DNA from 2 places in the Agrobacterium sp. rho-13.3 genome. Region 1 is predicted to be linked to the other one. Evidence: predicted binding sites of a transcription regulator. Region 1 holds the regulator's gene; the other holds the start of a gene.
What was found. Region 1 encodes HrcA, which represses chaperone genes, less so after heat shock. Its sites were predicted from a motif close to GTTAGCACTCNCNNNNNGNGAGTGCTAAC; they were not measured.
Positions count from the first base shown of each region.

Region 2: groES (co-chaperone GroES) is a predicted target of HrcA. The motif match lies at 13,480-13,508, and genes of this name have one in related genera.

Region 1 covers NZ_CP192774.1:2,721-18,246, forward strand. Annotated here, with positions in the region: gene RMR16_RS00015 (methyl-accepting chemotaxis protein) at 1-1,249, shown strand, start outside; gene hemW (radical SAM family heme chaperone HemW) at 1,359-2,561, opposite strand; gene rdgB (RdgB/HAM1 family non-canonical purine NTP pyrophosphatase) at 2,561-3,205, opposite strand; gene rph (ribonuclease PH) at 3,223-3,939, opposite strand; gene hrcA (heat-inducible transcriptional repressor HrcA) at 4,112-5,203, shown strand; gene grpE (nucleotide exchange factor GrpE) at 5,317-5,952, shown strand; gene RMR16_RS00045 (hypothetical protein) at 5,954-6,100, opposite strand; gene RMR16_RS00050 (dienelactone hydrolase family protein) at 6,097-7,212, opposite strand; gene ptsN (PTS IIA-like nitrogen regulatory protein PtsN) at 7,242-7,703, opposite strand; gene hpf (ribosome hibernation-promoting factor, HPF/YfiA family) at 7,786-8,364, opposite strand; gene rpoN (RNA polymerase factor sigma-54) at 8,589-10,136, opposite strand; gene lptB (LPS export ABC transporter ATP-binding protein) at 10,308-11,096, opposite strand; gene RMR16_RS00075 (LptA/OstA family protein) at 11,131-11,709, opposite strand; gene RMR16_RS00080 (LPS export ABC transporter periplasmic protein LptC) at 11,723-12,388, opposite strand; gene sppA (signal peptide peptidase SppA) at 12,643-13,596, shown strand; gene RMR16_RS00090 (integration host factor subunit beta) at 13,623-13,928, shown strand; gene RMR16_RS00095 (DUF1049 domain-containing protein) at 14,012-14,377, shown strand; gene RMR16_RS00100 (class I SAM-dependent methyltransferase) at 14,478-15,526, shown strand, end outside.
Region 2 covers NZ_CP192774.1:320,102-335,627, reverse strand. Annotated here, with positions in the region: gene RMR16_RS01555 (3'(2'),5'-bisphosphate nucleotidase CysQ) at 1-249, opposite strand, end outside; gene RMR16_RS01550 (TldD/PmbA family protein) at 344-1,690, opposite strand; gene RMR16_RS01545 (patatin-like phospholipase family protein) at 1,780-2,631, opposite strand; gene rsmD (16S rRNA (guanine(966)-N(2))-methyltransferase RsmD) at 2,817-3,374, opposite strand; gene RMR16_RS01535 (pseudouridine synthase) at 3,355-5,415, opposite strand; gene RMR16_RS01530 (nucleoside deaminase) at 5,488-5,952, shown strand; gene RMR16_RS01525 (hypothetical protein) at 6,149-6,775, opposite strand; gene ileS (isoleucine--tRNA ligase) at 6,904-9,885, opposite strand; gene RMR16_RS01515 (bifunctional riboflavin kinase/FAD synthetase) at 10,124-11,104, opposite strand; gene RMR16_RS01510 (TIGR01459 family HAD-type hydrolase) at 11,133-11,981, opposite strand; gene chrA (chromate efflux transporter) at 12,072-13,397, opposite strand; gene groES (co-chaperone GroES) at 13,570-13,866, shown strand; gene groL (chaperonin GroEL) at 13,929-15,526, shown strand, end outside.

The sequences.
Region 1 (15,526 bases):
GAACTTTCTCGCCACGCTGGGCTATAGTGCGGACGAGATTATCGGCAAACATCATTCTATGTTCTGCGAGCCTGCCCATGCGCAATCGCCGGAATACAAAAACTTCTGGAAAGAGCTCCGCGCAGGCAGATTTTCGGTTGGACAGTTTATGCGGATCGGCAAGGATAACCGTCGCGTTTTCATCCAGGCCTCCTACAACCCGATCTTTGATGACAAGGGGCGGGTGTTCAAGGTGGTTAAATTCGCCGCAGATGTGACGGAGCGCATGCATGCGGTAGAAGAAATCGGTGCCGCGCTGGAGCGACTGTCGCAGTGCAATATTCGCGTGACGATGGATCAACCCTTCGTCGGTGAGTTCGAACGGCTGCGGCAGGACTTCAACAAGTCTATTGGCGAATTCCAGCGCACTCTTGTCAATGTTCTCGGGCAAACCGGTGATCTCAGCAAGGGCAGCCAAGAGGTGCGCGAAGCCTCCGAGGATCTGGCGCAACGCTCTCTCAAGCAAGCGGCCGCCCTTGATGAGACATCTGCCGCGCTCGGCGAGATTACCAGCACCGTTGTTTCCGCCACCGAGAACACGAAGCAAACGCGCCAGCTTGTGCAGAGCGCCCGTGCCTCCACGGCGACGTCGACCGAGGTTGTGGAGCAGACAATCAACGCCATGCGCCGCATCGAGACCGCATCGGGAGAAATCAGCCAGATCATCGGCGTGATTGATGAAATTGCATTCCAGACCAATCTTCTGGCCTTGAATGCAGGCGTGGAAGCTGCCCGTGCAGGCGAGGCTGGCAAAGGTTTTGCGGTGGTGGCGCAGGAAGTGCGTGAACTGGCACAGCGCTCTGCCAATGCCGCCAAGGAAATCAAGATTCTCATCAACAATTCCGGCACCGAAGTGCTCGAAGGCGTGAGGTTGGTCGGCAGGACCGGCGAAGCGCTGAAGGAGATCAACACGCTGGTGAAGGAAATCGATGACAATGTCGAAAAGATCGCCCATGCCGCCGATGAGCAGGCATCAAGCCTGAGCGATATCAGCCAAGCCGTCAGCCGCTTGGACAAGATGACCAAGGAAAACACGGCCATGAGCGCCCGCACGACCGCGATCAGCAGCACGCTGGCGCATGGTGCTGAGGCGCTTGCGGAACTCGTCAGCCTGTTTAAACTCAACCGCCGTAACGTGCAACGCGAAGACGGTTCGTCGATAAAGTCGGATTATCCGGCCCGTCAAGGTTCAGGTAGCAAGGCCGCATAGGGACGGTAGAAGTCATCATCGCGAATGTTCGTCAGACGGTGGTTCGGCGTCACGGCGATGATAAGGGCAAGGCTCTAAAAGCTGGCGAAGTGTTTCTTTCACCGGCTACTCACGCCAGATCGGCCACGACCGAATCCAATATCAACATGCCGGATGGCGTGCAGCGCAGGCGGGAATTGCCGATGCGCTCGATAAAACCGTGTTGAAGAAGGAAGTCTTCCTTATCCGGGTCAAGATCACGGCCGGAGAGGTCGCTCCAGCGGGCAAGGTCTATGCCTTCGCGCAGGCGCAGGCCCATGAGCAACAACTCGTCGGACTGTTCTTCGACGCCTAAAAGCTCCTGATCGACGATGCCGTGGCCTTCGCGTTCGACGGCGTCCAACCATGTTTCCGGGTGCCGTTCAGTGGCGGTGGCGAGTTTTGCGTTGCCTTTGGTCAGGCGTCCGTGCGCGCCGGGGCCGATACCGGCGTAATCGCCATAACGCCAATAGGTCAGGTTATGGCGGCTTTCCGCGCCGGGGACGGCGTGGTTGGAGACCTCGTAAGCGAGCATCCCGTGGCGCGCGGTGATTTCTTGCGTGGCTTCATAGAGAAGGGCAGATTGATCGCCATCCGGCACGATGAGTTTGCCGGCCTTGTGCAGACCGTAAAAGGCCGTGCCTTCTTCAATCGTCAACTGGTAAAGCGACAGGTGATCGACCGCATAGGAAATGGCTTCCGCGAGCTCTTTTTCCCATTCCTCGACAGTCTGGTTGGGGCGGGCATAGATGAGGTCGAAAGACATGCGCGGAAAAATTTCGCGGGCAAGCCTGATGGCCTTCAGCGCATCGGCCACATCATGCAGGCGTCCAAGAAATTTCAGGTCGCGGTCGTTCAGTGCCTGCACGCCCATGGACACGCGGTTGACACCCGCGGCGCGGTAGCCGCGAAAACGCTCCGCTTCCACGCTGGAAGGGTTGGCTTCCATGGTGATCTCAATACCGTCAGGCACATGCCAGAAACGGGCGATGCCATCCAGAATGGCACCCACAGTCTGCGGATCCATGAGGGAGGGCGTGCCGCCGCCCATGAAGATGCTGGTGACGACTTTAGAGCCACTCAGCTGCCGCATCGTGTCCATTTCCTTCAGGAAAGCGGCAACGAAACGGTCCTGATCCACCGGCTTGTGGCGGACATGGCTGTTGAAATCGCAATAGGGACATTTGGCCGCGCAGAAGGGCCAGTGCACATAAACGCCGAAACCGGGATCACCTGTATCCGGCGCTATTGTGTTATTTGGGGCAGGGGAGAACCTGCTCCCAAGATCGGTCATCATGCGCTGAGACAGGTTTCGACGAATTTCTTGAAGGCGCGGGCGCGGTGGGACAGGGCGTGTTCATCGCCCGGTTTCCAGCCGTGTTTTTCCTCTGCACTCATCTCGCCGAATGTCGTCTCATAACCTTCCGGCTGAAACACAGGGTCATAACCAAAGCCGCTGAGACCACGGGGCGGCCATGCGACCGCACCTTCGACCTCGCCTCGGAAAAACTCCGTGTGGCCATCCGGCCATGCAAGGCACAGAACGCTGACGAAACGGGCAGTGCGGGCTTGGCTCTCGGTTGCGCCGCGCTCTTGAAGCGCGTCTTCAACCTTCTGCATCGCCATGGCGAAGTCGCGGGTGCCATCAGCCGTTTCTGCCCAGTTGGCGGTGTAAACGCCCGGTGCGCCATCCAGCGCATCGATCACCAAACCGCTGTCGTCGGAAAGGGCTGGCAGGCCGGAGGCCTTGGCGGATGCCAGCGCCTTGATTTCCGCGTTTTCTTCAAACGTCGTGCCTGTTTCGTCAGGCTCTGCGAAGTTCAGTTCCGCAGCAGATTTGGCAGAGAAACCGAATGGGCCGATCAGGTCGGCGATTTCGGCAATCTTGCCCTTGTTGTGGCTGGCAACGACGATGGTTCTGGTATCGAGTTTGCGCATGGTTTTCCGGTCCCGGTTCAGGCAATCGCCTGCTTTTGCAGCGCGACAAGCTCGGCGCAGCCGTTTTTGGCAAGGCCGAGCAGGGTCAGGAATTCGTCTTCCGAGAAAGGTGCGCCCTCGGCAGTGCCTTGAATTTCCACGATGCCGCCGGACCCCGTGATGACGAAGTTGGCATCGGTTTCAGCCGAGGAATCTTCAAGATAATCCAGATCGATCACGGGCTGGCTGGCAAAGATGCCGCAAGAGATCGCAGCGATATGGTCTTTGAGAACCTTTTCGACCTTGATCATGTTGCGGCTTTCCATCCACTTCAAGCAATCGTGAAGGGCGATCCACGCGCCGGTGATGGAGGCTGTGCGGGTGCCGCCATCGGCCTGAATGACATCGCAATCGATGCTGATCTGGCGCTCGCCCAGCGCCTGAAGATCGACCACGGCGCGCAGCGAACGACCAATGAGACGCTGGATTTCCTGCGTTCTGCCGCCCTGCTTGCCTGTCGAGGCTTCGCGCTTCATACGCTCATGGGTGGAGCGGGGCAACATGCCGTATTCGGCTGTGACCCAGCCTTTGCCGCTGTTGCGCAGCCATGGCGGCGTTTTTTCTTCAAGGCTGGCGGTGACGAGAACATGCGTATCGCCAAATTTGACCAGACAGGAACCCTCAGCGTGCTTGGAGAAATTGCGCTCGAAGGAAACCTTGCGCATCTGGTCGGTTTTTCTGCCTGAAGGCCGCATGTCTTGTGTCTCCGTTTTAATCTCCGCCTTCTACGGCGGCGTTAACGGTTTTGCAAAGGAAAAGCGGGGCGGAGTACGGCAGAGGCAGAATTTCCGCAGAATATCCATTGTGAGTTCTGGACGGGGGCGACTATATTCATTGTGCTGAATTCCATTAAAAAGAACGGGCGATATGAGCATCTCTCCTCCAATCGGTAAAGAACCGGGTGCACTTCTGGATGATCGCTCCCGCGAGATATTCCGGCGCATCGTGGAAGGTTATCTCGAAAACGGCGAACCGCTCGGCTCGCGCAATCTGTCGCGCGTGTTGCCGATGTCGCTATCGCCCGCGTCCGTTCGCAATGTGATGAGCGATCTGGAAGAGCTTGGCCTGATCTATTCGCCGCATATCAGCGCTGGCCGTCTGCCGACGCAGATTGGTCTGCGGTTCTTCGTGGACGCCTTCATGCAGGTGGGTGATCTGCCGGAAGAGCAGCGCGCCAGCATAGACCGGCAGATTGGCCCGGTCTCTGGCCGCGAGCAGCCGATCGAGGGGTTGCTGACGGAGGCAAGCCGCATGTTGTCCGGCATGTCCCGCGGGGCAGGGCTGGTGTTGACCACCAAAAGCGATGCGGTGCTGAAACATGTGGAGTTCATTCGTCTGGAGCCCACCAAGGGGCTTGCCATTCTGGTGGGCGACCACAATCAGGTCGAAAACCGCATTATCGAACTGCCCGCCGGCATTACCTCTTCGCAACTGACGGAAGCGGCCAATTTCATCAACGCGCATCTGGGCGGTCAGACGCTGCCGGAGTTGCGCAATTCGTTGCTGCGGCAAAAGAACGAGCTTCAGACCGCACTCAGCACACTGGCGCAGGATCTGGTGGAGCGCGGGCTGGCGGTGTGGTCTGGCGACAATGAAGAGGGCAAGATCGGGCGGCTGATCGTGCGCGGGCGCTCCAACCTTCTGGAAGGTCTGGCGGGGGAAGAGGACATCGACCGCGTGCGCCTGCTGTTTGATGATCTGGAGCGCAAGGACAATCTGATCGAGGTTCTCAATCTGGCCGAAACCGGCTCAGGGGTTAGAATCTTCATCGGCTCGGAGAACAAGCTGTTTTCGCTGTCCGGGTCATCGTTGATCGTGGCGCCTTACCGGGATGACGAAAACCGGGTCGTGGGCGCGGTGGGCGTGATCGGTCCGACGCGGCTGAATTACTCGCGTATCGTGCCGATGGTGGACTATACCGCGCAAATCATGGCCCGCCTTTCCAGCAAAAGACGCTGATTGTTAAAAGCTTGGTCGAAAAAGCGGCGGTTTTATCTGCGAGCCTTGATTTTTGCATGGCAAAGTTCGATATCGGGCTCAACCTATGAACATTTGTGAAGCTGGAGAACGTCATGACCGATAACACCAATAAAGCCGGACCTGACGCAGACGTCGTTGACGAGGCGCTTGAAGCCGAAGTTGCGGAAAATGCAGTGCCTGAGCAGGCAGAGCCGGATCCGCTGGACGTGCTGAAGGCCGAGAATGCCGATCTGCGCGACAAGTTCCTGCGCCTTGCTGCCGAAATGGACAATCTGCGCCGTCGCACCGAGCGTGAAGTCAAGGACGCCAAGGCCTATTCCGTTTCAGGTTTCGCCCGCGACATGCTGGCCGTTTCCGACAATCTTCGTCGTGCACTGGAAACCATTCCGGCTGAACTCAAGGCCAACGCCGATGCCGCCATCACCGGCGTGATCGAAGGCGTGGACATGACCGAACGCTCCATGCTGTCGGCGCTGGAACGTCACGGCATCCGCAAGATCGACGCGGAAGGCGAAAAGTTCGACCCGAACTTCCACCAGGCCATGTTTGAAATCCCAAACACCGCCGTGCCGAACAACACGGTTGTTCAGGTGGTGCAGGCTGGCTTTACCATCGGCGACCGCGTTCTGCGCCCTGCCATGGTGGGCGTCGCCAAGGGTGGCCCGAAGGGTGATGTGCCTGCGGGTGCAGAGCCGGGTACGAGCAGCGTGAACGAGAAAGACGCTTGAGTTAAACCGTCATGCTGGACTTGATCCGTCCAGCAGCGCCGCGTCTGCGGCGCGCAAGAGCCTTTTGACCGCGCAGATGCGCGGTCGCTGGACCCCGGATCGGGTTCGCGGTGACGGAGGATTTGGGGTAGGTCAGGCGTCTAATCACCGCCCAAACCGACCATCCAGCCAACCAAAAGCATAATCCTGCTGTTCCGTCTCGAACACATGGCCACAAGGCCAGAATTTGCTTTCGAAGCGGTCTGCTGCATTCCAGGCAGCCCAGACATTTTTCATTTTATCAAAAGCGTCGTTTACGGATGGCACGGGGAAGAGTCTATCTTCCTCACCGGCAAACATCAGCATCGGGTTTGGCGCGCTGAGGCTTGCGACATCTGGGTAATCCAGATGCTGCATCAGTCCCGGATGGGTCATGTGCCAGGCCGAACCGCCCCGTAACTGATTGTTGCCGGGCACCATCAGCCCGCCTGCCGTCCCCATCCAGTTGACGGCAATGGTTGCCTTGATGGTGTCGGTGAGAGCTGCGGCCTGCCATGCGCGGAATGCGCCCATGGAAAAACCGACCGACGCGATGCGCGATGTGTCCACTCGGCGAATGCTGGCGAGAAAACCTGCGGCGCGTGTGTCCTCCAACGCCATCAAGCCCGCCAGCGAAAGGCCCAGATTGGCGACGTTGGCAGCAAGGGCCTGCTGGCCGTCATAAATGAGGGGGCCACGATCGCCCCAGCCCAAAGCATCGGCTGCCAGCACGACATAACCACGTCGCGCCAATTCATCACCGACAAAGCGACCGGAGAAAAACCGCTCGGCCCAGGCTTGGGAGGATTGTGATCTGGCATCGTTCCCCCACGTCTCGATCAGCTTTTCCTTGCCGATATCGAAGGTCGAGCCGTGATCGTGGTAGACCACCGCAGCGGGGAACGGGCCATCACCCTTCGGCACCAGCAAGAGGGCCAGCACGCGGCTGTCGCGTGTGAGATTGAAGGCAATCTTCTTGGCAACATATGTGCCGCGATCGACTTCATCTATGATCTCTGCGTTAAAGTCCGTCTGATCAGGGTTTTGCAGCGTCAGTTCCCAGAGCTTGGCTCGGGCTTTTTTTTTCCATTCGGGAAGATCGGTGACGTGCGCCGACCAGCCCATCGGGAAGGTCAGCCGCTGTTTCAGCGCATCTGCGAACACCGGTAGATTGTCAGCTGTAATCCCACTTGTCTGGTAGCCCGCACCGTTTGCCGAAAGGGTGTCGTTGCAGCCAGCCATGACCAATGCATCCGCCGTCACGTTTCGGATCAGGCGGCGTTGGCCTGTTCCTGATTGAGAAAGGTGTAAATTGCCGTATCGGAATCCGTGGCACGCAATTTGGCCACCAGTTCCGTGTCGCGCAGAACGCGGGCGATGCGTGACAGTGCCTTCAAATGGTCGGCACCAGCACCTTCCGGTGCCAGCAACAGAAAGACGAGATCGACCGGCTGGTCATCCAGTGCTTCAAAATCCACGGCATTGTCCAGCCGTGCGAACACGCCGACAATCGAATTGATGCTGGCGAGCTTTCCATGTGGAATGGCGATGCCATGGCCGACACCTGTGGAGCCAAGCCGCTCACGCTGCAAGATGACGTCGAAAACTTCCCGTTCCGGCACTCCGGTGATCCGGGCTGCCTTTGCCGCCAGTTCCTGCAAGAGTTGCTTTTTGGAATTGACCTTGAGGGCGGGAATAATCGCATCTTGTTGCAGCAAATCTGCCAACGCCATTCTGTATATCCTTAATGCCATCCAGACAAACCGGGAGTGCAGCCGCGTTAGGGGCCGCACTCCCGGTGTCTTGTCAGACTATTCAGCTCTTTATCGTCGCCGCGTCGATCCAGCCGATGTTTCCATCGTTGCGACGGTAGACGATATTCAGTTCCTTACCCGGGCTGCGGAACAGCAACACCGGCTCGTCTGTCATGTCCAGCGCCATAACCGCGCTTGCAACCGTCATTGTTTTGACCTGCTTTGAGGTTTCCGCAACGATTGTTGGCGCGAAATCTTCCGGCACTTCATCATCTTCATCTGGCACGGCATCCATGACCGTGTAGGCATATTCTTCCAGAGTGCCATTGGACGAAGACGCGTTGTGATGATGGTCCTTCAGTTTTCTCTTGTATCTGCGAAGCCGTTTTTCAATTCTCAAGGCTGCCGCATCGAAACTCACCTGTGGATCGTTCGCCTCGCCAGCAGCATGCAACACAACCCCGGTATCGAGGTGGATTTTGCAATCGCTAGAGAAACGCGAACCGGATTTCTCCACAGTCACTTGACCAGAATACCCCCCATCAAAGTATTTGGTAATCGCCAGGCTAATGTTGTCCTCGATCCGCTGACGGAACGATTCGCCGATATCCATATGTTTACCAGATACACGCACACTCATGGAATTTTTCCTTCTTCAGTGATTTGCGCATACCAGCTTACGTCAACCTAAGCGCTCCTCCAAGCCTTTCGAGTCTCTTTCGAACTCATTCCAGCTTTGCGCCCCGGCACGGTGAACACTTTATCGTTGGTCTAGGCCCTGCCTTCTGTGCGGCGAGCTTCTAGCCTTGGTGGCATGAAGAGTCAATTAAGATTATTAACAACTTGAAATGTATGAATTTTTGGTTACGCCATCGCAACTTTTGCCATGGCTTTTTTCTCCCGACGCCTCTGGACGGACGAGGGAATATTCATGGCTTCACGATATTTTGCGACCGTTCGCCGCGCCAGATCGACGCCATTTTTTTTCAGATTTTCAACGATATCGTCATCCGACAGCACCGCATTCGAAGCTTCCTGCGCAATCATGATCTTGATGCGGTGGCGCACGGCTTCCGCAGAATGATTGTCGCCGCCCTCGACGGCGCCAATCGAGACGCTGAAGAAATATTTCAGCTCGAAAAGACCGCGTGGCGTGAGCATGTATTTGCGTGAGGTTACACGGCTGACGGTGGATTCATGCATCTTGATGGCGTCTGCCACCTGCCTGAGATTGAGCGGACGCAGGTGATCCACGCCATGCATCAGGAAGGCATCCTGCTGGCGCACAATCTCGCTGGCGACCTTCATGATGGTCTTGGCACGCTGATCCAGGCTGCGGGTCAGCCAACTGGCGGTCTGCATACATTCCGACAGAAAATCTCCATCCTCACCTTCACGCACCTTCACCTTGGAGACCTGCGCAAAATAAGTCTGGTTGACCAGAACGCGCGGCAAGGTTTCGGGGTTCAGTTCAATCAGCCAGCTTCCGTCGCTCGCTGGTCGCACGATGATGTCAGGCACGATGGTTTCTGAAATGCCGGTTTCAAACCCCGCACCGGGGCGGGGATTGAGGGAGCGGATTTCCGACAGCATATCGAGAAGATCTTCCTCACCCACGCCGCAGAGTTTTTTGAGAGAGGCAAAATCACGCTTGGCCAGCACTTCCAGATTGGAGACAAATGCCTTCATCGCGGGATCAAGGCGATCTTTCTGGGCAAGCTGGATGGACAGGCATTCGCTGAGCGATCGGGCGAAAATGCCGGGCGGGTCGAGACTTTGCAATGTGTGGAGAACGCGTTCCACGTCACGCTCGGCTTTGCCCAGCCGGCTCGATATTTCAGGCACGGCATCGGTCGCAATATAGCCGGTCTCATCCAGATGATCGAGCAGCGCATCCGCAATCAGACGGTCCTGCGGCGAAGAGATGGTGAAGGGAAGCTGCTGGCCGATATGGTCGCGAAGGCTGGGTTTGCTGGCAACGAAGTCGTCGAGGTCATAGGCTTCCGTGGAATTTGCGCCCGGCATGGACTTCCACTGCCCGACGAGTTCCGGGGCGTCGGCTTTCTGCTGCGCGACATCATCTTGAAAGACGTTTTCGAAACTCGTGTCGAGCTGTTCGTTCAGGCTGCTGGCGCGGTCGCCATACCATTCCTCTGGTTCTGCGGAGGGTTCTGAAAACGGTTCTTGCGGTTCGCCCGGGCCATCGAAACTGTCATCATTGGCGGCAGACGTGCTGCCTAAATCGCTGTCATTCGCCACAATTTCAAGCAGCGGGTTCTTTTCGACTTCCTGCGCGATGAATTGCGTCAGCTCAATATGCGTCATCTGAAGCAGCTGTATGGACTGCATCAATTGAGGGGTCATGACCAGAGACTGGCTTTGACGCAGCAGAAGACTGGCGGATAAGGCCATGGTGGACGCAATACTCCCCTGAACCCCTGTTTTTTTAAGAATTACAGGGGCAAAGTCTCAACTGGCCCAAAAATTGCTTTTTATTTTTGTTTGGTCAAGCTCAACGAGGGGCTGGGCGGAAGAATCTTTGCTGTACGCGCTAGCCAAGCGTCGTTTTTTCTAACCAGCCACTTAGAGGCTAAAATTATTGCCTAGATACAGGCGTCGAACATCCGCATTGTTCACAATCTCGGAAGCCCTGCCATGGGTCAAGACTTCGCCCGCATGAATGATATAGGCGCGGTCGATGAGGCCCAAGGTCTCACGCACATTATGGTCGGTGATCAAAACGCCGATGCCGCGTGCGGTGAGGTGGCGAACGAGATTCTGGATATCGCTGACGGAAATCGGATCAACGCCCGCAAAAGGCTCGTCCAGCAACATGAAGGTCGGGTCTGTCGCCAAGGCGCGGGCAATTTCCAAACGGCGGCGCTCACCACCTGACAAGGCAACGGCGGGAGACTTGCGCAGTTGCGAGATGTGAAACTCTTCCAGAAGCTCATCAAGCTTGCGGTTGCGCTTCGTTTCGTCCTTCTCATGCACTTCCAGAACAGCACGAATATTATCTTCGACCGTCAATCCACGGAAAATCGAGGCTTCCTGCGGAAGATAACCGACGCCAAGACGCGAGCGGCGATACATCGGCATACCGGTGACGTCATTGCCGTTGATGGCGATCTTGCCGCTATCAACCGGAACGAGACCGGTGATCATGTAAAAACAGGTGGTTTTGCCAGCACCGTTCGGGCCCAGGAGGCCAACGGCTTCGCCACGGCGAACGACCAGCGACACGCCGTTGACAACACGGCGCGTGTTGTAGGTCTTCGTCAAGCCGTGGGCGATCAACGTGCCTTCGTAACGCGCCTTGTCACCAAGGGCGCTATCGGTTTCCGCTGGGCGCGGCTGATCTTTGCCGAACAACTTTGAAATGGAAGGTATCTTCACGGGGTACGGACTACTGCTTTTTCTGTGTTTTCGGGTCGAGCATGATGCGCACTGGCCCGCCACAGCTTTCCAGCTTCGCTTCGCCTGTGGTCATGAAGACTGTCAGTTTGCAGCCGGTGAAGACATTCGTTTCCTGCGACAGCACAACCTGCTTGCCGGACAGAATGAAGGTCTGCGCCGCCATGTCGAACTCACCCTTGTCGGCGGTCGCCTTCTGGGTGCCGGATGTCAGGTAGACGGAGTTGTCGACAAAAATCTTGTCGATATCCGCGCCACCGCTGGTGATCGACGAATTTGCGGCCGCGCCATCGCCCTTGCTCTTATAAAGAACGGTCATCTTGCCGGCCTGCAAGGTTGTCGTTCCCTGAACGACTTTCACATTGCCGGTGAAATAAGCCTTGTGCTCCTGATCGCGCACCTCGAGCTGATCGCTTTCGATCGCGATAGGCTGATCATTGGAAAGCTTGAGGCCTTCCATGCTGCTTGTCGCGTTTTGCGCGGCCACGGGACCGGCAAGACAGCCAAGCGTCATGGCAGCGGCGAAATAAGCGGCGTTGGTGCAACGGACGTGGCGCAAAATCTGCATCATCTGGGTCGGGCTCTCACTTGCCTGCGTTCTGAATGGTCGATGCAGCTATACGAGCTCGTACCTGCCCCGAAAATGTAATCGTTCTGCCATTATCTGCAATACGTAAACTTTCTGCAACAATCGAACCGTCATTTGTCGTGATGGTGACAGTCTCTTGGCTGTCCATCGTTCCGGCTTTCAGGTCGACATTCGCAGATTTGAACTTAGCTTGTATGCCATTGCTAAGATTGATGTCAAAGGGCGCGGTCATTTGCAACTTGTTTGTGGCGCGATCAAAAAGACCTTCCTGCGCAACAACCTGAGCCACGATATCATTCATCGGCACTGCCGCCAGCACTTTTTCCAGTGTCATCAGGTTGGGGCTGGTAATATCCTGCAAGGCGCGCTCGGCATTCATGGAGTAGTCGAAGCCCTTATTGTTGCGTCCGGCAAGGGCAGGTTTTTCCATGACGATCTTGCCGTCTTCCACCGTTGCGCTTTTGAGAGACACCTCATCGGGAACCCATGTGCGGGCAAGAGACACGGCAATGAAGGCAAACGAAATGATGGCTGCGCCAAGAGGCAGGATGATCTTCAACCGTCTGACCCGCGCAGAATGGCGCAACGCCAATTCATAGGCACGTATGTGCCCATCGGCGAAAGGAAAACCGGGCGCTGGCTGGGTTAGTCGTTCAAGCATCTTTTACGGGTCCGAGGTCAATATCGGCGCGGCATGGGGCACTTGGGAGGCACACGGGCGACGTCATCCATCATTACGGTTGTCTTTGGCACGAGGGCCTTGCTCTGCCAATATGGTTTTTATCTGAAATAGCGCAAGGGTTACGATATTTTTATCAAAACAATGCTTTCCCGTTTGTTTCCTTGCAAGAGGTCGGTACAAGGCTCATATGGCGAGGCTTGAAAGCTCTAGCTAATCTTATCAAGGGTGAGACAATGGACCAGATGGCAATCGCAGATCGCAGACAGTTGCGGCGCAAGCTGACATTCTGGCGCGTGGCTGCCGTTGTTCTTCTGGTCGCGGCGTGTTTTGCGATTTACCGTTTCGCTTTCTCCGAGCCTCAACAAAGTATGCGCCCGCACATTGCACGTGTGGACATCAGCGGTCTTATTCAGGACGATACCGAGCTTCTGGAGCGTCTGCAAAAAATTGCCGATAGCGATAATGCCAAGGGGCTGATCGTTTCCATCTCTTCACCCGGCGGCACGACATACGGCGGCGAGCGCATTTTCAAGGCCATTCGCGCCGTTGCCGAAAAGAAGCCGGTTGTGTCTGACGTCCGTACCCTGGCGGCGTCCGCTGGTTATATGATTGCCACCGCAGGCGACACGATCATCGCAGGCGATACCTCGATCACCGGATCGATTGGCGTTATCTTCCAATATCCGCAGGTTGGACCGCTGCTGGACAAGCTTGGCGTTTCCTTGCAGGAAATCAAATCCTCACCGCTGAAGGCTGAGCCTTCGCCCTTCCACGAACCGCCGGAAGAAGCGAAAACCGTGATCCGCAACATGGTGATGGACAGCTACAACTGGTTTGTCGATCTGGTGGCAGATCGTCGCAAGCTACCGCGTGAAGACGTTTTGAAACTGGCCGACGGGTCTATTTTTACCGGACGTCAGGCCGTTGCCGTCAAGCTGGTCGACACGCTTGGTGGCGAAAAAGAAATTCGGGCCTATTTCGACACGCGCAAGGTGGCCAAGGATTTGCCGATCGTGGAATGGACGGCACCATCCAAACGCTCGCCGTTTTCGCTCTTTAGCGTTGCGGGTGTTGCCAAACTGCTCGGTTATGATGAATTTCTACCCTTTTCTGCCGCCCGCCAGCTCGGTGCCGACAAGTTGTTTCTTGACGGTCTTGTTTCCGTTTGGCAGGTTGGTGAGCGTTAAAAGTCCAATTCTTTCAGGGGGCAACCGTGATTAAGTCTGAACTGGTGCAGATCGTTGCTGCGCACAACCCGCACCTCTACCACCGTGACGTGGAAAATATCGTCAATGCGGTGCTGGACGAGATCACGGATGCTTTGGCCGCAGGCAATCGCGTCGAGCTACGCGGCTTTGGGGCATTCTCGGTGAAAAACCGTCCATCACGTTCCGGACGGAACCCGCGCACGGGTGAGTCTGTTTTTGTCGAAGAAAAATGGGTTCCTTTCTTCAAGACCGGCAAAGAGCTGCGTGAGCGGCTTAACCCCGGCATGGGCGATGTGGAAGACGAAGACTGAGTTCCTTGAACTTGGTGTTCGGCTTCTTAGATGGACGTCCATGCAGGTTTGTCTGAAGGCCCCTAAAGACGGAGTATTGTTGGATGTCAAAAAAGATCGTCAACCTCGTGGTTCTCGTGCCGCTGGCCATCATTCTGGTGGTGTTGTGCGTAGCGAACCGTCAGGCCGTTACGTTGGCGCTCAACCCTTTCCGGCCAGATGACAGCGTTTTGTCGTTTTCCGCACCGTTCTTCGTGTTCATTCTTTTGTCGGTTATTTTCGGCATCGGGCTGGGTTCGCTTGTCACCTGGTTTTCGCAGGGCAAACACCGCAAGCGCGCTCGTGTCGAAGCCAAGGAAGCCATTCGCTGGCACAATGAAGCAGACCGGCACAAGGCTGCTGCCAGTGCGGTTGCCATCGGCGCACCTGCGGATGCGCGCATTGCTGCGAAGTCACTAAACCAGAATTGATAGGCGTTATCGCCACACCCTTTGATAATATCGCGCCGTGATGTTATTCGCTGTCGCATGAGATACGGTCAGACTTGGCCAAGAGCTGGAAAGATTCCCGTTGAAGAAAAATGATAACCGCCCGGGCGGAAAAACACGCGCGGGGCAGGATAACCGGCAAAAAGGTCCAGCCAAGCCGACACGGCAGAAGGATAGCGCACCGCGCGGTCGCTCTGCCGACTATGTGCGCCCTGCCGCCACTGCCAGCGTGAAGGCCCCCGTAAAAGAAAAAGTGCAGGTCGCGCCGCCAACGACCGACCAGGCCCCACCACGCCCGTTGAAGGAGCGCACCGGCGCTCTGCCGGGTGAGCAGGTTCCTGTCATTCTGGAATCAATGGGTGCCGGTGATTTCCATCTGATCGACATGGGCAACGGGTTGAAGCTGGAACAATACGGCCAATACCGCATCGTGCGCCCGGAAGCGCAGGCGCTGTGGCGTCCGGCGCTGCCGCAGCGCGTGTGGGACAATGCCGACGCCATCTTCACCGGCGATACGGATGAAGACGGCATGGGCCGCTGGCGCTTTTCGAAAGAAGCGACCGGCGAAACATGGCCGCTGTCTCTTCTCGGCGTTAATTTTCTGGGCCGGTTCACCGCCTTTCGCCATGTCGGTGTTTTCCCGGAACAGATCGTTCATTGGGAATGGCTGAAAAACACCATCGAGGCTGCTGATCGCCCGCTGAAGGTGCTCAATCTGTTCGGTTATACCGGTGTTGCCTCGCTGGTGGCGGCGGCTGCCGGTGCGGAAGTGACGCATGTGGACGCCTCCAAGAAAGCCATTGGCTGGGCGCGGGAAAATCAGGCGCTGGCCGGGTTGGAAAACGCGCCGATCCGCTGGATTTGCGAAGATGCAATGAAGTTTATCCAGCGCGAAGAACGGCGCGGCAACACGTATGACATCATTCTCACTGATCCGCCGCACTTTGGCCGTGGCACCCATGGCGAGATCTGGCAACTGTTCGAACATTTGCCGCTGATGCTGGATATCTGCCGTGATATTCTGTCGCCGAAAGCCGTCGGCCTCGTCCTCACAGCCTATTCGATCCGCGCCAGCTTCTATTCCATGCACGAGTTGATGCGGGAAACCATGCGCGGCGCGGGCGGCGAGGT
Region 2 (15,526 bases), 320 kb from region 1:
GGAAAGCCGTGTCGCATCGTCATCTGTTTCTTCCGAAAGCCAGCCATAATGCGGACGCGCCTCGCGCAGCATCGTTGCCAGGACTTCATTGGCAGCATAATCCGCAGCGCTGACGGGGGAATGGCCGCTTTTCCACCAGACCTCCGGGTCTTTGCGGAAAAACTCCATGGCAACACGGCCAGCCTCGCGGGCGGCATCGACAATGAGGTTGAGATCGGAGCGCCAGTCGGCCCCTGCACTATCAGTCATAGGATCGTCGTTTCCACGCGGCCCATGCCGCGCCTGTTTTCGTCTGCGCAGATGCGCACGATGCGGACGTCAAAGCAACCGTCTATTGACGGTGTCAGCGTCCCGCTATCGTCATGCCTTCAATGGCGAGCGTGGGTGCAGCAACACCATATTTGCGGTCTATGTCATTGGCAGGTGTGACCCGCATGAACATATCCTTGAGGTTGGACGCGATGGTCACTTCCGAAACCGCGAAGGTTTTTTCGCCATTCTCGATCCAGAAACCGCTTGCACCGCAGCTATATTCGCCGGTCAGCATGTTGGCGCCATGGCCGATCAGTTCGGTGACGTAAAAGCCCGTGCCGACCTGGGCGATCAAATCTTCCGGTGAGGTATCGCCCGGCTCCAGCGCCAGATTGGTGGAGGCAGGCGACACGGATGTGCCACCGCGCACGCCGCGCCCATTGGTTTCCAGCCCGATTTCCCGCGCCGTGGAGGTGGACAGGAACCAGTGTTTCAACACACCATCCTCGATCATCACCATTTTTTCGCCGCGCACGCCCTCACCATCGAAAGGACGGGATGACGGGCCGCGTATGATCTGTGGATCATCGGTGATGGACAGACCTTTTTTCAGCACCTGCTGACCCATCTTGTCGCGCAGGAAGCTGGTCTTGCGGGCCACGGATGCACCGTTGATGGCACCGGCAATGGCACCGACGAAACCGCGCGCGATGCGTGGATCGAACACAACGGTGACGTTGCTTCCCGTATCGACCTGTCTCGGGTTGATGCGCTTGACGACTTTTTCACCGGCTCTGCGGCCAATCTCTTCTGCTGCATCGAGGTCTGCAAAATAAAGACGGCTATCGAAATCGTAGTCGCGCTCCATCTTGGTGCCTTCGCCAGCGATGACGCTAACCGAGCGGCTGAAACGGCTGCCCATATAGCTGCCGGAAAAGCCGTGGGACGTGACCAGCACCAGACCGCCCATGCCGCTGGATGCGCCAGCCCCTGAGGAGTTGGAAACACCCTGCACACCAAGTGCCGCCTCTTCCGCCGCCAGCGCTGCCTCACGCAATTGGTCTGCGGAGACTTCGGTGGGATCGAACAATTGCAGATCGTCGTAGGAATTGGCCAGTCTGCTGCTGTCCGCGAGGCAGGCATAGGGGTCTTCCGGCGACACCTTGGCCATGGCCACGGCGCGTTCGGCCAGTGTTTTCAAATCAAAACCTGGATTGGCCGAGACGCTCGCAACGCGCTTGCCGACGAAGACCCGCAGCGAGAAATCGTCGCTTTCAGCGGACTCGGTGCTTTCCACCTTGCCCAGCCGCACGCCGACAGATTGCGAGCGTGACCGCACGACAACGGCATCGGCCTCATCTGCGCCAGCAGCGCGGGCCAGATCGACCAGTTCGCTCGCACGGTCGAGAAGCTTGGAGGAATCAATTTCTGAGGACATGTGGTGGCCTTTCGTTGACCTTCATTTATTGCGGCACACCTTCCGCATCAAGGCCAAAGCGGCATTTCACCTGTAATTGAGCAGAATGGCTATGCTTCGATGCCCAGTCCGCGGTGATAAAGCTCCACCTGCATATCAATTTGCCGTTTGAGATCGTCCTTGATCACCTCGGATTCAGCCAGCACCTCATGGGCTTTGCGAAAATCCAGCACGCGAAAACGGTTGACCGGGGGGCGCAGGAAAATATGCGGTGGACGCATACGCAGCTTCAGACCAATGGCAGATTGCATCATCAACTGGCTGGCCCCGAACAGGCTTTCGACGCGGCTTGGCATCGTCTTGCCATCGCCTTCCGGCCCACCGACCACATCGACGCCGATGACGATATCCGCATCATCCAGCAGATGCTCGTAGGGGATGGGATTGAAAATACCGCCATCGATCATGATGCGGCCATTCATGCGGATGGGCATGAACAGTGCGGGGATGGCGGAGGATGCCGCAAGCGCCTGACGCAGATCACCACTTTCGATGATGACTTCCGACTGGGCATAATAATCCGTCGCCGTGACCTTGAGCGGCGTGGCAAGGCCCGCAAAATCCTTGGGCAAGGCCGAGGGCAACAGCGCATCCAGAATGAGTTCTAGATTGAACTGCCCGAAACGGAAACCGAAAGCGGCGTGGCGCATGGAAGCGGGGCCGAGGCTCCATAGCCGATTGGCCACGCTGCCCTTTTTGCCCATGAGTTCCAGCGTGTATTCGCGAATGTCCCTGCCGCTCATGCCCGCCGCCATGCCAGCACCGATGATGGAGCCGATGGAGGAACCGGCAATCGCCTTGGGGCGAATACCTAGCTCGTCAAACACTTCGACGACGTTGATGTGGCAAATGCCGCGTGCGCCGCCACCGCCCAGCGCTATGCCAAACGTCGGGTCGCGCACGTCCGCAACAGCGGCTTTTTCCGCGTTTGCAGCCTCTTTGCGTTTGCGCTTTTTGTCAGAGAGTTTCTTTTTCTTGTCAGCCACGAGAGCGGCATCTCCTTATGTCATCAGCTCTTCGCTCTATGACACAAAGACGACAGGAGAGTGACGCGCACCGCAAAGCCGCGCGTCATCATGAGCATATATCAGGGTTCGTATCGGTAGAAGTGCATCACCGTATCGCCGAAGGTCCGTGTTTCAAGCAGCTTGAACACGGGATCGACAGTGATGAGGACATCACCGCGTTCTTCGAGAATAGCGAGCGCCCCCGGTGCCAGCCAGCCACCCAGATGGGCCGCGGCAAAGGCCTTTTCGCCATGACCGAAACCATAGGGCGGATCAGCGAACAGAACATCGAAAGGCTCGATATTGTTGACGCTGCCAAGCTTGGTGGCATCACGGCGCAAAATGCGGGCACGACCATGCAGGCCGAGCGCATCGATGTTTTCCCACAGAAGTCCCCTGCCCTCAACGCCGTTTTCGACGAAGAGTGCAATGCGGCACCCACGCGACAGGGCTTCCAGCCCAACCGCGCCCGTTCCCGCAAACACATCCAGAATGCGCGTGCCATCCAGACTTTCCGGATAGGCATGGCTCAGGATATTGAAGAGGCTTTCTCTCGTGCGGTCTATCGTTGGCCTGATTGTATTCGACTTCGGAGCGGCCAATGAACGGCCGCGAAACTCACCGCCTACGATCCGCATTACGCGTCATTCCCTTAGCTCCAGAAGGTTTACCACCGGGGCCTCTGCCGCCACCGCCATTGCCCGGGCCTTTGCCGCCAGGCCCCTTGTTACCGGGGCCCTTGCCGGAAAAACCACCTTCGGAACGCTCACCACGTGGCTTGCCGAAGCCGGGCTTGCCACCGGCAGGTCTGCCTTCACGCGGCTTATCGCCAAACGGCTTTGTGCCATAAGGGCGGTCGCTGCGTGGACGATCACCATCCTCGCGCGGCTTGCGGTCACCATAAGGACGTTCGCTACGCTCACCACTGCGGGCCGGGCGGTCACCGAACGATCTTTCTGGACGCGCCGGGCGATCACCACGGTCTGGACGGTCGCCACGAGGACGATCACCCGCGTCACGCGGCTTGCGGTCGCTGAACGGACGCTCACTGCGCTCGCCACTGCGGGCGGGGCGATCACCAAATGATCTTTCTGGACGTGCGGGGCGGTCGCCACGGTCCGGACGATCTCCGCGCGGGCGATCACCGGCATCACGCGGTTTGCGATCGCCGAACGGACGGTCGCCAGTGCGGGCGGGACGATCTCCGAAGGAACGTTCACCACGAGGGCGGTCGCCACGGTCGCCGCCGTCACGCGGCTTGCGGTCACCAAAGGACTTGCCGCCGCGATCGTCGCGTCCGCCGTCTCTGCCACCATCTCTGCCGCGACCACGGCTTTCATCCTGCGCCGGCTTGTCGGCACGGATCCATTCGCCTTCGGAATCCCTATGTCTTACGATTGCGCGACGGGAATCTGCCTCAGCGGATGGCTTTGCGAAAACGGCTTCGGCTTCAGCGCGGAAAGACTTGCGTTCCTTGCCGTCGCGGGTCGGCTTGGCACCGGGTGCCATCCAGACGTTGGCCGTGCGGTTGCTGCCCATCGGCGGGCGCTTCGGACGGGTATCTTCCTGACCGTCTTCACGACCCTTGGCGAAAGGTTTTGCGCCACGCTTTGCATCCGGGCGTGCGGGCGCCCGGTCACGGTTGCCGTCGCGGCCACCTTCACGCTTGTCGCCAAACTTGCCATCACGCGGACGGTCCTGCTCGCCGCCACGCTTGGCCCATTCGGATTTGACCGGACGTTCAGACATCGCGTCTTCATCTTCAGAGACGGCATCATAGATCGGCGCATCGAAATTGGCACCGGCAGCTTCGATGAGGCGTGGGCCGAGCTGGTCACGCAACATGCGACCGCGCACTTCCACGACATTGCTTTCTGCCAGATCACCCAGCTGGAAAGGACCGTAGGAAATGCGGATCAGGCGGTTGACTTCCAGACCAAGCGCACCGAGGACGTTCTTGATTTCGCGGTTCTTGCCTTCGCGAAGACCCATGGTGATCCAGACGTTGCGGCCCTGCGTGCGGTCCAGCGTCGCATCGATTGCGCCATACAGCACGCCGTCAACGGCAATACCGTCTTTCAGCTTGTCCAATGCGGCCTGATCGACCTCACCATGGGCGCGGACGCGGTAACGGCGCAGCCAGCCGGTGGAGGGCAGTTCCAGAACACGCGACAGGCCACCATCATTGGTCAGCAGCAGCAGACCTTCGGTGTTGATATCCAGACGCCCGATGGACAGAACGCGGGGAAGCTCTTTCGGCAGATTGTCGAAAACGGTCGGACGGCCTTCCGGATCGGAATTGGTCGTCACCAGACCGGCAGGCTTGTGGTACAGCCACAGGCGCGTGCGCTCTGCGCCACGGATCGGCGCGCCATCAACCTCGATCTTGTCATCGAGGGTGGCATTCACCGCCGGGCTTTCCAGCTTCACGCCGTTCAGTGTGACGCGGCCTTCCATGATCATACGCTCGACATCGCGGCGCGAGGCCACGCCTGCGCGTGCCATGATCTTGGAAATACGTTCCGGTTTTACTGCCGCTGTTTCTGCGGACGCACTTTCCGTTTTAGCCGCGAATGGCTTCTTCTCACGCGCCGCATCAGGCTTGGCCGAGGATTTCGGCGCCTTGTCCCGGTCGAATGTTTTGCCACCAGCGCGTGTCGGCTTGTCTTTGAATGTCATTTGTTGTTTGCCTGTTGTTTGGCGTGTCCTATCAGGTCACGCGGCAGTGGTTAAGAGGAAATTGCAAGAACAATGGCGGAAACGACGCATTTCATGGACATTGCCCTTGCTGAAGCGCAGGCGGCGGGCGAGCGCGACGAGGTTCCCATCGGCGCGGTGCTGGTGCTGGATGGCCGTGTCATTGCCCGTTCGGGCAATTGCACACGCCAATTGAACGACGTGACCGCCCATGCCGAGATCGCCGTGATCCGCATGGCTTGCGAGGAATTGGGGCAGGAGCGACTACCGGGTGCTGACCTTTACGTGACGCTGGAACCCTGCACCATGTGCGCCGCTGCCATATCCTTCGCCCGCATCCGCCGCCTGTATTACGGCGCGAATGACCCCAAAGGTGGGGCGGTTGAGAGCGGGGTGCGATTTTTCAACCAGCCAACGTGCCACCATGCGCCGGAGGTGTATTCCGGACTTGCGGAAACGGAGAGCGGGGAGATTTTGCGCGCGTTTTTTCAGGGGAAGCGGAATGACGAGAAGCTATGATAAACATGCCTCTTTTCCGTCATGCCGGGCTTGACCCGGTATCCAGCAGAGCCGCGTCTGCGGCGAAAAAGAGTCTTTTGCGATCAAGGACTTGATCGCACTGGACCCCGCATCAAGTGCGGGGTGACGGAGTTTGGGGAAACGCTTCGCGAAGTTCTCAACCTTGAAGGATGAGAGAAGCGAACCCTAGCTATCCTTACTGGAACGGGTTCCACCAGCTTTTGCCAGTGCCGGCCATGGCAGCGTTTTTCTTGCGCTCTTTTTCTTTCTTGGATTCCGGCGTGCCGAGATCAGCAAGCTGGTCCTGTGGAACGTTGCGGTATTCCACCGGAGGATCGGTCAGGAATTTGCGCTGGTTGCTGTTCACAACCGTGCCGCCCTGCGCATCGGCCTTGGCCTTGCGGAAAGCTTCCCATTTCTGGCTTTCGGTCATCTGACCGTTGGTGCCGTTACCGGCCAGAAGCGGCGAGCGGTAATTCGGGTTGTCCTTGTTCGCATCGGCTTCTTCACGCAGACGCTGGCGTGCTTCTTCCGGCGTTTCCGGCCATTGCGGGTTGGTTTCGCGGTTGGCGAGGCTCTGCTGCGGCTGCGTCAATTGCTCGGCGCGGGCCTGTGCAGGCACGACGAGGCCGGGGCGTGGATTGTATTTCAGGTTACGCTTGCTCTGATCGCCTGTGATGGACGTGGCATTGCCCAGATCGTCGACCAGCTGTTCAGCCGCAGACTTGCCCGTACCATAGGTCGGGCTGGTGCACGCACTCAATGCGAGGCCAACAGATAGTGCGCCCGCAATGGTGCCGTACATGCGAAAACTCTGCGTCATGCTCATAGAAACCCTTCCGCCCAAGCCGTCCAGACGACCGCGAGCCACGCATTGAAGCTCAAAATCCGGCCATTTTCAGGCAGGTTTACCGGATGAACCGCAAAAGTGCAATTCACCCGGCTATTTTCTTAGACAGCAACACCAAGTTCCCGCAGGGCAGCGGCATCACGCGCCGAGACCTCTGGAAACGCGGGATCGGAGCCGACATCGGTGGTGATGCGCCATGAACGGGCGCATTTCTGACCTTCCGCAAGCTTCTGCTCGACAGACACATTCTGCACTTCGCCCAGACGGAACGCATCTTCCGCACCTTCACCCGCGACAACCGAGATGGCCGAGGTAATGCAGATTTCCGCAAAGTCCTGACCTTCCAGCGCTGCAAGCAGGTCTGGATCGGCAATGTGAACCACAGGGGCAGCTTCCAGTGAGGAGCCGATGCGCTTTTCACGACGCTCGATTTCCAGAGCGCCGGTGACGACCGTGCGAACCTTGCGGATTTTGTCCCACTTGGCTTCCAGCGCCTCGTTTTTCCATTCCGCCGGAATTGCAGGGAACTGCACGAGGTGAACCGATTCCGCATCCGGGAAACGCGAAAGCCACGCTTCTTCCGTGGTGAACGGCAGCATCGGTGCCAGCCATGTGACAAGGCAATCGAACAGCTTGGCGATGACCGACAGTGAGGCGCGGCGCTTCAGCGAAGACGGAGCATCGCAGTACAGCGCATCCTTGCGGATATCGAAATAGAAAGCCGAAAGCTCGACATTGGCGAAATCGATCAGCGCGCGGGTGATCTTCTTGAAATCGAAGGCGTCGTAACCTTCGCGCACGACCTGATCCAGCTCGGACAGGCGGTGCAGCACCAGCTTTTCAAGCTCTGGCAGATCGCCATAAGCGATCTCTTCACCCTTGTCATGCGCCAGCGTTCCCAGCATCCAGCGGATGGTGTTGCGCAGCTTGCGATAGGCATCGATATTGGTCTGGATGATCGCCTTGCCCAGACGCTGATCTTCCCAATAATCCGTGGTCATGACCCAAAGACGCAGGATATCCGCGCCAGATTCCTTCATGACGTCCTGCGGAGCAACCACGTTGCCGAGAGACTTGGACTGCTTGCGGCCCTGCTCATCCATGGTGAAACCATGGGTGACGACGGCCTTATAAGGCGCATGTCCACGGGTCGCGCAGCTTTCCAGCAGCGACGAGTGGAACCAGCCGCGATGCTGGTCAGAACCTTCCAGATAGACATCCGCAGGCCATTTCAGGTCCGGGCGATCTTCGAGCGTGAAAGTGTGCGTGCAACCACTGTCGAACCAGACGTCGAGGATATCGCGCACCTGATGCCACTTGGTTTGATCGTGGTCGTTACCAAGGAAGCGTTCCTTGGCACCATCCGCAAACCATGCGTCTGCACCTTCGACTTCGAAAGCCTCCAGAATGCGGGCGTTGACCGCCTCATCGATCAGAACTTCGCCATGCTCATCGGCAAAAACGGCGATGGGAACGCCCCATGCGCGCTGACGCGACAGCACCCAGTCCGGGCGGTTTTCGATCATGGCGCGCAGGCGGTTCTGGCCAGCAGCGGGCACGAAACGGGTGTCATCGATGGCCGACAGGGAGCGCGAACGCAGCGTGGTGCCATCGCCCAGTTCCTTGTCCATATACACGAACCATTGCGGCGTGTTGCGGAAGATGACCGGCTTCTTGGAGCGCCAGCTATGCGGATAGCTGTGCTTCAAACGGCCACGCGCAAACAGGGTGTTGGTCGCGATCAGCGCCTTGATGACGCGATCATTGGCATCACCCTTCTTGCCGTTGTCGTCCATAACACGCGCAGCGCCGCCTTCAGCGGATGGGCCGAAACCGGGCGCGTCTTCGGTATAAAAACCATCGTCGCCAACCGGGAACGGGATTTTGGACGAGATGCCACGCGCTTCGATCTCGCGAGCCTTGGAGGTCCAAGCATCAAAGTCCTCGCGACCGTGGCTTGGTGCGGTGTGCACGAAGCCCGTGCCTGCATCATCGGTGACGTGATCGCCATCGAGGAGCGGGACGGCGAAATCGTAACCGAGCGAAGCCAGCGGATGAGCGCAGGTGATCGCGCCAAGTTCTTCCGGCGTAACAGGACGAACAAGCTTGAATGTCAGCTTTGCCTTCTTGGCGGCTTCGTCGGCCAGCTTGGTCGCAAAGATCAGCTTTTCACCGGGTTGTGGGCCGAAGTCATTTTCTGCCGTTTCGACTTCGAACAAGCCATAAGGGAAACGCGACGAAAAAGAGATCGCGCGGTTGCCGGGGATCGTCCAAGGCGTTGTCGTCCAGATGACGACGGATGCGCCTTGAAGATCATCAGCTTGATAAGCACGAGAGGCAATTTCAACTCCTTTTACGGCCGCTTCTGGTGATTGCCATACCTGGGAAAGATACGCCCGGTTAAAATCAACCGGGAATTTCACCCAGATCATGTCGCTCTCGACATCCGCATACTCGACTTCCGCCTCAGCCAAAGCCGTGCGCTCGACGACCGACCACATGACCGGCTTGGAGCCGCGATAGAGCTGACCGCTCTTGGCGATCTTCAAAAGTTCGCCAGCGATGCGGGCTTCCGCGTGGAAGTTCATGGTCGTGTAGGGATTGTCGAAATCGCCTTCGATGCCGAGGCGTTTGAATTCGTCCGACTGTTTTGCGATCCAGCCAGCGGCAAACTCACGGCATTCCTGACGGAATTCGTTGATGGGAACTTCGTCCTTGTTCTTGCCCTTGGCGCGGTACGCTTCTTCGATCTTCCATTCGATAGGAAGGCCGTGGCAATCCCAGCCGGGGACATAGTTCGAGTCATAGCCGCGCATCTGGAACGAGCGGGTGATAACGTCTTTCAGGATTTTGTTCAGCGCGTGGCCGATATGGATGTTGCCGTTGGCATAGGGAGGGCCATCGTGCAGCACGAATTTTTCGCGGCCAGCAGCGGAAGCGCGCAGCTTTTTGTAAAGCCCCATTTCCTGCCAGCGCTTGACCGTCTCAGGCTCTTTCTGCGGCAGGCCAGCGCGCATCGGAAAATCCGTCTGCGGCAGGTAAAGCGTTGAGGAATAATCGATTTTTTCTGCGGTGTCGTTCATGATCATACCGTTTTCGCGGCGCTCCACATGGGCTGCGCCGTCTTGTGTGCAAGATGACTAAATCGGAAGGCGCCCGTGAAAGCGCCGAAATCCCGGACCTTCCGGCTCTCAGAGCGGGCGGAAGGCCGGGCCAATAATTCGGGATATGAACGTCAACCGAAATTGGTACATGGCGGTTTGTTTATGTGTTTTTCCAGCATTTGAAAAGAGAATAGATGCCGCGGAGGCGCCATTCGCCTTAAAAAGCGATCCGCGCATCCAGTTCGCCCAAAGGCGTCACGCCGGAAAGCAGCGCCCTCGCCTCTTCCTCATCCCGCTTGATCTGCGCCACCAGCGGCTCCAGCCCGTCGAATTTCAGCTCGTCCCGCAGATGGCCGAAGAAGGACACGGAACAGATTTCCCCGTAAAGATCACCAGAGAAATCGAAGACATAGGTTTCCAGAAGCGCCGCGCCATTGTCTGTGACCGTCGGGCGATAACCAAAGCTTGCGACACCATCGTAAAGCCTGCCATCCATCCGGCGGAAACGCACCGCATAAATGCCCGCTTTCAGTTCTGTCTCCGGTGGCAGCGCCATGTTGGCGGTGGGGTAACCCAGCGTGCGGCCAAGCTTTTGCCCGCCGATGACCTCTGCTTCGACCGTGTAACGATACCCCAGCAGGCCCGCAGCGCCCACCACATCGCCTTCAGACAGCAGTTGCCGAATGCGGCTGGAGGACACGACTTCGGCACCCTCATCACGAAACGCATCCACCAGCGTCACGTCAAAACCATATCGACCGCCCGCTTCCATCAAAAATGCCGGACCACCTTCGCGGCCCTTGCCGAAGTGAAAGTCAAAGCCTGTCACAACCGCGCTCGCGCCCAGCCAGTCCACCAGAACGGATTTGACGAAATCCTCTGCCGAACGCTGCGAAAAATCACGATCAAATGGATATTCGATGACCGATTGAAAGCCTTCCGCCGCCAGCAGCCGCGCCTTGATCGGTGCTGGCGTGAGGCGAAACACCGGTATTTCCGGGCGGAAAATGGTGCGCGGATGCGGCTCGAATGTCAGCGCCAGAACAGGAATATTGCGAGACTGCGCCAGCTCCAGTGCGCGGTCCAAAACGGCGCGATGCCCGCGATGCACGCCATCGAAATTGCCAATGGCGATCACGCCGCCCTTCAAACCTTCCGGCAGCGGTTCCTTTTTTTCATTGCGATGAAAAACGGTCATGGGCAAACTCTGTTTTTAAGCCAACGTCTCAGGCAAGACGCGGCATCCACCAGCCGGGGGCGGCATTCTGGCTTTTCAGATAGGCGTTCAAAAGCGCCTCATCCGTTTCGCCGTTCAATGTATATTCTGCGGCGTGAATGCCGCCGCTGACATAAAGAAGCTGGAGATCGGCAGCGATGGCGCCGCGCACATCAGTCGGCATTCCGTCACCAATGGCCAGCACGCGGTCCTTGGTGAAAGCGCCGCGCACGTCTGTTGCAGCGGCAATGCAGGCTTCGTAAATCGGCGAATGGGGTTTACCGGCAATGCGGACTTCGCCGCCAAGCTGCTCATAATAGGCTGCCATGGCACCGGCGCAGGGAATGATGCGCTCTCCTCGTTCCACCACCAGATCCGGGTTGGCGCAGATCATCGGCACGGCGCGGGCGATGAAGCCTTTGAGCATATCCGTGTAATCTTCCGGTGTTTCCGTTTCGTCATCGAAAAAGCCGGTGCAGACGATGGATTGCGCTTCGCTTTCAGAAACGCGCTCGACATCAAGGCCATCCAGCAACGGCATGTCGCGGTCCGGACCAAGAAGGAAGACCTTTTTTGGGCCTTCGGCAATCAATCCGCGCGTCACATCGCCAGAGGTGATGATGCGGTCATAGGCGCTATCCGGCACGCCGAAAGCGCGCAACTGGGCGATAACGCCGGGTGCAGGGCGCGGAGAATTGGTGATGAGCACCACCGTTTTGCCAGCGTTCCGCGCTGTTTCCAGCGCGATGGCGGCATCTGGAAAAACGGTCACGCCATTGTGCAACACGCCCCAGACATCGGACAGAATAACATCGAATTGAGCGGTGACGTCGCCTAATGTGGCAATGCGGTGGGCCATTTCAAAAATTCCAAACGTTCCATGAATTCATGCTGTGACATTGCAAAGCACAATGGCGATGGCAAGCAAAAAAGCATGAAGCAGTGCGGGTTATGTCAGCCAAAGCTTCAGAAAGCCCGCCGCGACACACAGCCCGAGAACCGGCAACATGCCCAGTTTCAACCGGAAAAGCATGATTGCGGAAACGATAAACAGGGTAAACGACAACAGATCAAGCGTCTGCCAAACGGGCCATGACACGTTGAAATTGAGTTGAGGCAGAAGTGCGATGCGATCCACCTGACCGAACAAGACATGCAGGCCAAACCAGACCGACAGATTGAGAATAACGCCGACGACTGCGGCGGTGATGGCCGAAAGGGCTGCGGACAGCGTGCGGTTGTTGCGCAGGTTTTCGATGTAGGGCGCGCCCGCAAAAATGAACATGAAGCTCGGCACAAACGTCGCCCATGCGGCAATGCTGGCGCCTAAAATGCCTGCGGTCAGCGGATCGAACAGGCCGGGGTGACGGAAAGCGGCGAGGAAGCCGACATAGGACAAGACCAGCACCAGCGGTCCCGGCGTCGCCTCTGCCAGCGCCAGCCCATCCAGCATTTCCCCCGGCATCATCCAGCCATGCGTCTCCACCGCCACCTGCGCAACATAGGCCAACACCGCATAGGCACCGCCGAAGGTCACGACCGCCATTTTGGAAAAGAATATTTGCAAATCGATCAGCGTCCCGGGGGCGGTGCTCAGCCATAAAAGCACTAGGGGCAATTGCCAGATGACGAGGCCGAGCAGCAGACCTCCCAACACTCGCTTCCACGATGGCGATGCTGTTTTTGCGTTTTCACTTTGCGGCGGCAGAGCGCCTCCTTTAGCCCTTGCAAAACCGATAAGTCCGGCAGCGAGAATAACCAGCGGAAAAGGCACGCCGAAGCAAAACAGCGCGACAAAAGCCGCAGCGGCGATGCCGACCAGAAAGCGGCTGGTCAATGCTCTCTTGGCAACGCGCAGCAGCGCCTCGATCACGATGGCCAGAACGCCCGCCTTCAAACCGGAAAGAAGTGCTGGCAGCCAGTGCGTGTCCTGATAAAGCGCATAGGCGGATGCGAGTGCGACGATGACCAGAAAGCCCGGCAGGATGAACAGCGTGCCTGCTACAATGCCGCCACGTTTGCCGTGCAAAAGCCAGCCGGAATAGGTTGCCAGTTGTTGCGCCTCCGGTCCCGGCAGCAACATGCAATAGTTCAAAGCGTGTAAAAACCGCTCTTCGGACAGCCAGCGTTTCTCATCCACCAGAACACGGTGCATGAGGCCGATCTGACCGGCGGGGCCGCCGAAACTCAAAAGGCCGATGCGGCCAAAGGTGGCGGTCATCTCCCAGAAGGAGGGGCGGGCAAGGGAACCATCAGTGCGTAAAAAATCTGTCATGCAGCGGTAGTAACCATTTTACATGAAATTTTTCCGACAGCCCATCCTTGACTCAGTCCCATAGCCTGCTTATCTCCGTCTCGCTGGCACTCCACAACAGAGAGTGCTAACAATCATCACTCGGACCTTTTACTGAGGTTCGTACAGGTCATTTGATCGAGGGATTAGACTAATGACAAGCACAACTTTCCGCCCGCTGCATGACCGCGTCGTTGTTCGTCGCGTTGAGTCTGAAGCAAAGACCAAGGGCGGCATTATCATTCCTGACACCGCCAAGGAAAAGCCACAGGAAGGCGAAATCGTCGCTGTTGGCACCGGCGCGCGCGACGATAGCGGCAAGCTCGTTCCTTTGGACGTGAAGGCTGGCGACCGCGTTCTGTTCGGCAAGTGGTCCGGCACCGAAGTCAAGCTCGACGGCGAAGACCTTCTGATCATGAAGGAATCCGACATCATGGGCGTTATCGGCTGATCAGCCGGTTCTTCTCACTTTATATGACAACCAATGGGCAATGAGCCCGGGAGTTTTCTACCATGGCAGCTAAAGAAATTAAATTCGGCCGCACAGCGCGCGAAAAGATGCTTCGTGGCGTCGACATTCTCGCAGACGCAGTGAAGGTAACGCTCGGTCCTAAGGGCCGTAACGTCATCATCGACAAGTCCTTCGGCGCACCGCGCATCACCAAGGACGGTGTTTCTGTCGCCAAGGAAATCGAACTTGAAGACAAGTTCGAAAACATGGGCGCACAGATGGTTCGCGAAGTTGCTTCGAAGACCAACGACATCGCTGGTGACGGCACCACGACTGCGACCGTTCTTGCACAGGCCATCGTTCGCGAAGGCAACAAGGCTGTTGCAGCCGGCATGAACCCAATGGACCTGAAGCGCGGTATCGACCTCGCAGTGTCTGAAGTTGTCAAGGATCTCCAGGCCAAGGCCAAGAAGATCTCGACATCTGAAGAAGTTGCACAGGTCGGCACGATCTCTGCAAACGGCGACAAGCAGGTCGGTCTCGACATTGCTGAAGCCATGCAGAAGGTTGGCAACGAAGGCGTTATCACGGTTGAAGAAGCCAAGACCGCCGAAACCGAACTCGAAGTCGTTGAAGGCATGCAGTTCGACCGCGGTTACCTGTCGCCTTACTTCGTGACAAACCCAGAAAAGATGATTGCGGACCTCGAAGACGCATACATCCTGCTGCACGAAAAGAAGCTTTCGAACCTTCAGGCCATGCTGCCTGTTCTCGAAGCTGTCGTTCAGACCGGCAAGCCACTCGTCATCATCGCTGAAGACGTCGAAGGCGAAGCTCTTGCAACGCTCGTCGTCAACAAGCTGCGTGGCGGCCTGAAGATTGCTGCTGTCAAGGCTCCTGGCTTCGGCGATCGCCGCAAGGCAATGCTCGAAGACATCGCGATCCTGACCGGCGGTACCGTTATCTCCGAAGACATCGGCATCAAGCTCGAAAACGTCACGCTCGACATGCTCGGCAAGGCGAAGAAGGTTTCGATCTCCAAGGAAAACACAACGATCGTTGATGGCTCTGGCCAGAAGTCCGACATCGAAGGCCGCGTTGCCCAGATCAAGGCTCAGATCGAAGAAACCTCTTCCGATTACGACCGCGAAAAGTTGCAGGAACGTCTTGCAAAGCTCGCTGGTGGTGTTGCCGTTATCCGCGTTGGCGGCTCGACGGAAATCGAAGTGAAGGAACGCAAGGACCGCATCGACGACGCTCTGAACGCGACACGCGCTGCTGTTCAGGAAGGCATTGTCCCAGGCGGCGGTACTGCTCTTCTGCGCTCTTCCACGAAGATCACCGTCAAGGGTGCAAACGACGACCAGGAAGCTGGCATCAACATCGTTCGCCGCGCTCTTCAGTCGCTGGTTCGCCAGATTGCTGAAAACGCTGGTGACGAAGCGTCCATCGTTGTTGGCAAGATCCTCGACAAGAACGAAGACAACTACGGCTACAATGCCCAGACGTCTGAATATGGCGACATGATTGCCATGGGTATCGTTGACCCGGTCAAGGTTGTTCGTACAGCTCTCCAGAACGCAGCTTCGGTTGCTTCGCTGCTGATCACGACGGAAGCCATGATTGCAGAACTTCCTAAGAAGGATTCTGGCGCACCTGC